Regions from separate parts of the Fictibacillus sp. 23RED33 genome, predicted to be linked through region 1. Evidence: predicted binding sites of a transcription regulator. Region 1 holds the regulator's gene; the other holds the start of a gene.
The links. The regulator LexA, encoded in region 1, represses DNA repair genes until DNA is damaged. The targets are predictions, from matches to a motif close to CGAACATATGTTCG.
Positions count from the first base shown of each region.

Region 2: the regulator LexA is predicted to act here: its motif matches at 2,240-2,253, upstream of IHV09_RS18995 (YolD-like family protein).

Region 1 is NZ_JACZDX010000001.1:1,219,730-1,224,088, forward strand. Features, by position in the region: gene IHV09_RS06360 (rhodanese-like domain-containing protein) at 1-193, shown strand, start outside; partial or broken gene IHV09_RS06365 (hypothetical protein) at 250-759, opposite strand; gene lexA (transcriptional repressor LexA) at 1,206-1,820, opposite strand; gene yneA (cell division suppressor protein YneA) at 1,981-2,247, shown strand; gene IHV09_RS06380 (YneB family resolvase-like protein) at 2,266-2,910, shown strand; gene IHV09_RS06385 (DUF896 domain-containing protein) at 2,971-3,210, shown strand; gene IHV09_RS06390 (HesB/YadR/YfhF family protein) at 3,315-3,599, shown strand; gene tkt (transketolase) at 3,773-4,359, shown strand, end outside.
Region 2 is NZ_JACZDX010000008.1:8,666-13,024, reverse strand. Features, by position in the region: gene IHV09_RS19010 (bifunctional lytic transglycosylase/C40 family peptidase) at 1-898, shown strand, start outside; gene IHV09_RS19005 (hypothetical protein) at 916-1,455, shown strand; gene IHV09_RS19000 (AbrB/MazE/SpoVT family DNA-binding domain-containing protein) at 1,473-1,745, shown strand; gene IHV09_RS18995 (YolD-like family protein) at 1,868-2,197, opposite strand; gene IHV09_RS18990 (SIR2 family protein) at 2,500-4,044, shown strand.

The sequences.
Region 1 (4,359 bases):
ACCAACAACCATGAATATCCCACTAGGTTTGTTAGAGTTTCGTATACATGAATTGGACAAATCTAAAGAGTACGTATTAGTTTGTCGTTCTGGAGGTAGAAGCAGTCGGGCATATAAGCTTCTTCAAAGCTACGGTTTTAATGTGAACAATATGGTAGGTGGTATGGAAGCATGGGAAGGGAACACCGAATAACTTTATACTACTTAGAAACAAAACCCCTGACAGCATAGAAGTCAGGGGTTTTAAAATCATTTGATCTCGATGGCGGATGCAATATTGTTCCAGTCAGATGCCATGTTTGCAGTCTTACCATACCAATCAGAGTGCTTAAATAAGACTCCTTTTCCATAGCCTTGTGATGAAGTATGCTGCCAGAGCGTGGTCGAGTAGCTTGATGAAGGTGATGCAGTGCTTAGTGATGAGATTCTATCATTCCAGCTTGAAGGGAGGTTCTTAAAACCGTCTCTCCAATAAATGTAGGCGCCACCTTTGTTCTTGTTCTCATAAAAGTCTGTACAACAAGCACCTGTACCCATCGTATCGATTTTCTTTTGTTGTTTAAGCTTGTCCTTTTCGATATAGGCATTTAATTCTTTCATGTTTGTGAATCCATATGCCAACCAATCGCCGCTCTTATTCTGTTTTGGAAGTACCATAGTCACTTTGATGTGATCATCTAGTAGCTTAAAAGCATTAGATTCGACAGCTTTACCGTCCACATTCACGTAGTCAAATGACTTAATCGTATACTCTTTTTCTGCATATGTCTTAGGTGAAAATACTACTGCGGCAAGAGCAAAACAAATCATATAAAGATATAGTTTTTTGCGCATTATTCTCACTCCCATTATTCGTAATTTTTTATTCTGAAATAATAACACTTGTCCTCCCTTCGATCACCTCCTATCAATTCATACGATTGTTATTAAAATGATTAAAGTTAAACGAAGAGCAAAGGAGTTTTGGTTAACCTCGTTACATTGCCAATTTAAACTATTTAGGTATAATATGTAAATGGATAAAAAGACTTAATATTCAGTCAATTAATAGAACTAATCCTTCATTAGTCGAGTACCGGAGTGCCTATGAATGATCTTTTAAAAGTATTATTAATCTATGAATTAGTAAAGTAATAGGACGAAAAAAAGAAGTATCTAGTCAATTAGATACTTCTTCTAAGGAAAATTCAGAATTAAGGATTAGATTAATGAATACTTCGGTATACGCCGATTACTTTACCTAAAATCGTACAGCTCTGTAAGATGATCGGTTCCATCGATGAATTTTCAGGTTGCAAGCGGATATGGTTTCTTTCTTTGAAGAATCTTTTTACAGTCGCTTCATCTTCATCGGTCATAGCTACGATGATATCTCCATTATTTGCTGTAGGCTGCTGTTTTACAACAACTAAGTCCCTATTGAAAATTCCTGCTTCAATCATACTATCACCAACAACAGATAACATGAATACGTTCTCGTCCCCAACAACGTGCTCAGGTAGAGGGAAGTATTCTTCTACGTTCTCAACTGCACTGATTGGAATACCTGCCGTAACTTTACCGATCACAGGGATTGAAACAGAACGAACAGAAGGGATGTTGTCTTCTAGACCTAATACTTCAATTGCTCTTGGCTTTGTTGGATCTCGCCTTATAAGCCCCTTTTTTTCAAGTCTTGCTAAATGTCCGTGAACGGTAGAGCTTGATGCAAGGCCAACTGCCTCTCCAATTTCACGAACTGAAGGCGGATACCCTTTTTGTGATACTTCCTCTTTTATGAAAGCCAATATATCCAATTGTCGTCTGGATAATTTAGTCATTTTTTAGCACCTCACCGAATTTTTTATCTATAAAAAGTATATCATGGAGAATTAAGAGATACAAACATAAGTTCGAAAAAATAGTTGACACCGAACAAATGTTCCAGTTATTATGAATGTAAGAGATGCGAACAAACGTTTGTTGAAAGGGGATATCACAATGAAACAAGGGACAATGCATGTTATTGTATTTTTAGGGTTGTTAGGTGGTATATTTTTTACGTTATCAAATCTTGCCTCACAAGAAGCTCAATATATCGAAGTAACCATACAGGAGGGGGACTCACTGTGGAGTCTTTCTGAAGAGTATAATGCCAAGCACCATTATTCCAATTGGGAATTTATAAAATGGGTCGAAAAGAAGAACAGTGTAAATGCGGCAGCTGTTTTTCCAGGTCAGAAAGTAATCATACCAGTCAATAAATAAAAAAGCGGGTTTTAAACAATGAAAGCAATCATTTACTCCAGAGTTAGTACAGATAAAGATGAACAAATAACTTCATTAGAAAGACAAGAAGCGGAACTAAAGAAGTTAGCACTACAATTTAAATTTGAAGTTTTGAATTGTTACCGTGAAAAAGCAAGTGGTTTTTCTTTAGATCGAGAAGAGTTGTTAAATATATTAGATCTTGCAAGGGATGGAGAGTTTCAGTGCCTTCTTGTGCAAGATGATACTCGTTTAGGTAGAGGAAAAGCTAAGATGGCATTACTTCATCAGTTGATCAAATACAACATTAAAGTTTATACGCTCTCTAATAACGGAGAATACACATTAACAGAAGCGGACGAAATGGTGCTTGATATTGTGTCTACTGTAGAAGAATACCAACGAAAGCTTCATAATATGAAGATCAAGCGTGGAATGAGAAAAGCTGTTAAAGAAGGGTATAAACCTCAAAAGAATTTAAAAAATCAAACTGGTGGTGGCAGAGACAAAAAGGAAGTGCCAATCTCTGAAATCGTACGATTAAAGAACATGAAGCTTACATTTCATGACATTGCTTTAACGCTTAGAGGGCTGGGCTTTGATGTGTCTAAAGCAACCGTACATAGAAGATATAAAGAACATGTGGAAAATACAGATAACTAGAAATTCCTTTCATTCTGCTGTAGGATAGAGTGAAGAATGCTTTAAAAAGGAGTTTTTACTATGTTATCTAAAGATAAGATGCAACGTATAAATGAACTGTCTAGAAAATCTAAACAATCAGATTTAACATCAGCAGAAAAAGCTGAACAAAAAAAACTACGAGAAGAATATTTACAAGTTTTCCGTAAATCCTTCGTTCAAGATTTGCATGGTATGACCTTTGTTGATCCGAACGGGGATGATGTAACACCTGAAAAATTAAAACGAAGTAAAGATAATAAAAATAACCTCAAACATTAATAAGAAATGCCTATTTACTCACTGTAAATAGGCATTTTTTTCTGTTGCAATCTATACACATTAGTATATACTGTTATATAACAACTTTGAAAGGGGAGAATATTTTGACTTTTTCAATTACAAGTGCAGCTGCGAACCTTTATAAGGATATTGCTTTAGAAGCGTCAGAGGCTTTAAGACTTTTCGTAAAATATGCAGGAAGTGGTGACTCGGGAGGTTTTTCCCTTGGTGTGACCGCTGATGTGCCTGAAGAGAACGATTACATTCAAGAGATTGAAGGTCTTCGATTTTTTGTTCGAAACGAAGATAAATGGTTCGTTGAGAATATGAAACTTGATTATGATGAAAATACGGATCATTTTTCATGTCACTTACCAGGTCTCGCATAATAAAATTTAACCGCCTGTTCTAATACAACGAAAAAGTTGTAGGATAACAGGCGGTTTTTGTATGTTTTCATGAGTAGATGGTAAAATAACTATAGTTAAAAATGTGTTTGTCTTGTCTAATTGCATTTGAACGTTTATTATGAAAGTCAAAACTGTTTAGTACATATGAAGGGATGATTTTTTTGTCACGAACTATTGATGAATTAGCAATTAATACAATAAGAACACTTTCTATCGACAGCATAGAAAAAGCGAACTCAGGGCATCCAGGTATGCCGATGGGTGCTGCGCCTATGGCATATAGCTTATGGTCTAAATTCATGAACCATAATCCTGCAAATCCTGAATGGTTCAACCGTGACCGTTTTGTACTATCAGCAGGACATGGATCGATGTTGTTATATAGCTTGCTACATTTGAGTGGATATGGTTTAACAATTGATGATCTGAAGAATTTCAGACAATGGGGAAGTAAGACTCCAGGTCACCCAGAATTCGGTCATACGGTTGGTGTTGAAGCAACAACTGGCCCGCTTGGTCAAGGGATTGCGATGGCTGTAGGTATGGCTATGGCTGAGCGTCACTTAGCTGCAAAATATAACCGTGATGGACATGAAGTGATTGATCACTTTACTTATTCTATCTGTGGTGATGGAGACCTTATGGAGGGTGTTTCTGCTGAAGCAGCTTCACTTGCAGGTCATCTTGCGCTTGGTAGAATGATCGTACTTTACGATTCAAATGATATTTCTTTGGATGG
Region 2 (4,359 bases), on a different contig from region 1:
GGGCGGAGAGAATCAATTTGACTCCGGGCTTTCAGGAGAAGGAGCAGGAGGAACAGCAGAGGTATCGGCTGAAGTCCTTCGATATGAACCCCTCATTCGGAAATATGCAGAGGAAAATGGGATTGGAGAATATGTCGGGCTGATTATGGCTCTGATCCAACAAGAAAGTGGTGGCCGACATTTAGATGTGATGCAGAGTTCTGAATCAATCGGATTACCACCTGGTGCTATTACCGATCCTGAATACTCCATTCAGATTGGGGTGAAGTATTTTGCGGATGTGATGAAACAAGCCAAAGGAGATATTAATCTATCTTTGCAGTCTTATAATTTTGGGAATGGATTTATTGGCTATGCTTTGGAGCGCGGTGGGTATTCCAAGGAAATCGCTATTGATTTTAGTGAGATGATGGCTGCGAAAAATGGATGGTCCCGGTATGGAGACGTTCACTATGTTGAACACGTCCTTCGCTATTATGAGGGCGGAAATGGTGGGAATGTGGTGGTGGGAGATGGAAGCCAGTCATTTGATGTAGAGGAAGTTCATCACATTATGAAAGAATTTCTTGGCCGGCCTTATGTATGGGGAGGTCGAACACCAGCAGCCGGCGGATTTGACTGTTCGGGATTACTCGAATATGCTTTTGCTCAGGTTGGCATAGATATGTATGGAACAGCACAATCTCAATACGATAAAACCATTCCTGTTCCTGAAGATCAAATAAAACCGGGAGATTTAGTCTTTTTCTCCACCTATAAACCAGGAGCTTCTCACGTCGGCATGTATGTAGGAGATGGCCAATTCATTAATGCGAACGGCAGCAACGGCACTTCTTATTCATCCGTTCAAGAGTGGAAAAACATTTATCCTTTCCTAGGGTTTAGAAGAATTCAGTAGTAGTGGAGGTGAAAATCATGGAACCCAGCCAAAAGAAAAATCACATGATGCTTATAGGTGCTTTTATTGCAGCAATGATCATCATCATGTACGTTTTTAGCTTACGCTCCCAGCTGCAGGAAGTCAGGTCGAATCAGCGTCATTATGAAGAAGAAATTAAATCCTTAACCTCTGTTCCACAAACCGAGGCACTTTCTAAAAATCGGTCGTTCCTTGAAGCGTTTTTCACTTATGAAACTACGGCTGAACGCTATCAAAAGATTCGTCCCTTAATGACTGATCGTGGATTTAAAGCGACTCATCCTTCAGGAACGAAACCACCGGAATCCAAAGAATCCGTCAAATCAACCATGGTTGGGCTGAAGCCGTTTGAATATCAGTCATCGAAGATGGAGGCAGAGTTCTTTAATGAATTCAAGCTTTCGACCGAGTATAATAATGTATCGAATACAGAAACGGTGATTGTCAAAACGTCTCTTATTTATGTGAAAGAGCAAGGCTGGAAGATCGATGATATAGAATTTGTCGGAGAATTAACCGGACGTCCCACGTCCTAAGAATGGAAGATATAAGCATGAAAAGTACAGGTGTTGTAAGGAAGGTAGACGAGCTGGGGAGAATTGTTATTCCCATTGAGTTAAGAAGAGTCCTAGAGATTGAAATTAAGGATGAAATAGAGATTTTTGTAGATGATGATAAAATCATTCTCCAAAAATATATTGCCCATAATGCGTGTGCGATTACCGGTGAGATAACCAACGAAAACAGGACGTATGGTCATGGGAAATTTGTGTTGAGTCCAAAAGGCGCGGAAATCCTGCTTAGGGAACTAGAAGAAGCTAAATGACAAAAGAAGTAACCGATCGTTCTTTCATAAAGAGCGATTTTTTTGTGGCCACAAAAGTCCTTAAAATAGGGATTATTGAATCTTAATACTCAATGAAGAGGTCCATTGCCCTTTCATCGTGTTTAATGAATTCTAACGTCTACCAGGTTTTCGAGTTTTAAACGGAATGTCTCCTCATGAAAGTCCACTATTCTCAATTCTTTTCGATATGTATCTATGTAATGCACTTTACCAATATACAGGTGAAAATCATCACTTTGAAAATATGTAAAACATAGCTCCAAGTTTTCACCCATCGCTTTACTGATTGTCTCTTCCATAAGGGAGAGGCGCTGTTCATCCAGTTCAGGTTTCACTTTCTTTGTTTGAGCCAAATCAAAGGCTCTTAGTTCCTTCATATGTTCTGGCAGCATCATTGCTGTCCACTTGATGTTTCCTCGATCACGTATCATAGTAAATCCCTCCACGCATTTAATCCTTTCTGTCATTATATGCGAATATACGTTCGGTTAACAACAGGCTTTTAATACTACTATTGTTGTGATAGAAGGGTTGATTCAGAGAATCAGAGAAAATTCCTCCTGCTTGTCGAAATATAAATTTAGACTTTTTGACTTTTGTTTGAAGATTAAGAGCCTTTAGGCTGCTTTTTATATTCTTTAGAATGGGGATATATAAGACATAACTTTTTTGTGATATTTCGAAATTCAATGTAAAATAATAGAAAATAATATTTGTGGGGGAAAAGTAAAACATGACATTACCTAAATTGTCTATTTTCTTTGGAGCAGGAGCAGAAATAGGATATGGACTGCCTTCAGGCGGTAAATTTGCGTTAGAAATTTTCAGAGTTTCAAATGAAGAGGATAAAGAAACATTCCGAGAACAGATTCAAAACATTGACTCACGTTCTCAAATTGCATCTCAGTGGTTACCAGATAATTACGCAAGCAAGAGGCTAAATGTTTTTGGAAAAGGTGAATTTGAGGGACTAATTGCATCAAGTTTAGAAAACAGAAGAAGTAACATATTAGACTATCTTGATAAATTTGATAGCAATATCACTAATTTGCTTAGAAGCTGGAAAGTAAGCGAAGACGTTGTTAGAGAGAAGTTTACTGTTGAAACAAATGAACAAATTGGGGATATGAGATACAACCAAGCTATAAGGTTAAATGAAAAGTTAGCAACTCGTGTACCATTGTTTGAATCTGATTATTTTTCTGCATTCTTACGTTTATTAGAAAAGCATCCTACTGATCGTTATTTAAAACGTATTGTAAGGGCTTATTTGGAGTTGCTAGTTGGCGCTATTGGACAGAGCTTAGTTTCGCAATTGAATGAAGAATTGTTTACGGCGGCACCAGATGAGATAAGTGTATTTGACGACTTATCAGGAATATTCTCTTTGAATTACCAAGGTGTTGGACAAACAGGTATGGAGATCGTGATCGAAGAAGCTCCTATTGAAGTTCATGCAGATACAGAAGGACTCACCATTTTTAGGGAACTAGGACGAACTATATTAGAAGAAATATATTGTCAAGCGATGGATTATCAGGCGTTAATTGATAGCCATTTTCGTTATTTATATAATCCAAAAGCACAATGGGCAAAGTTTAGCAGAATTGCAATTTTCCTTCACACGGTACAACGGTATATTACAAATCATGTACGTGTAGACGAAATGAAAATTTCAGAAGGTCCAGGTTATTATCATGACCTTTTAAATATGGGAAATTATTTTGAATTAAAGGCAATCGGTTCAACAAATTACAATAATTTTGTACAGAGAGTAATTGCTGAAACAGAAATTGAGGCAGTTCCAGTATTTCATTTAAACGGTAGTGTTAACGAATATTATGATCCCTATAAAAATGCCATTTTGACTGAGCCGACAGCAGAAGATAGACAAGGTAGAATCCTTGTTCCGTTTATGTTCACGCAAAGTGGTGTTAAACCACTAACGTCGGTTGATATGTCGCGAAAATATGTAGATCTCTATGATTACTTCGTTAGTTCAGATGCTGTTTGTGTAATTGGATATGGCTTTAATGGAGATGATGGTCATATCAACGGTATGTTTAGAAGTCTAGTTGAACAAGAAAATAAGCGTCTGTTTATTTTTCACTATAAAAGTGATAATCGGACGGAACAGCAGCTTTCTAGATATTACCAGCAAAAGCTACGATTGAACTCATCTGCAAACCTCCGAGTATATTTAGTAGATCATAATCGTATGGCAAACGAAAATATCTGGTTTGAAAATATACTTAATGAACTAGTTACTCCATTGTAAATACATTGATCCATTCACTAAAAATAGCATTCTATTTGAGAAGCAAAAATCATAGCTAATCTTTTAGTTAAGATTATGTCTCGCACTAATCCGAATCTAACAAAATAGATATTTTGTTTCATTCTCAAAACTTTAGATTAACTATTAGAATCCTTGTTGTTTAAGGGTTCTTTTGTTTTTATTAAGGACTATAAAAAAATGAATGTATCGTTTTGTTCTAATAAGGTTTAATTAATAAAACGTAATGATTAATGCAATGCATCAGCTTAAATAGCTTTTAATTTATTCAGTAATCGGGAAAACGCTTAAAAATTT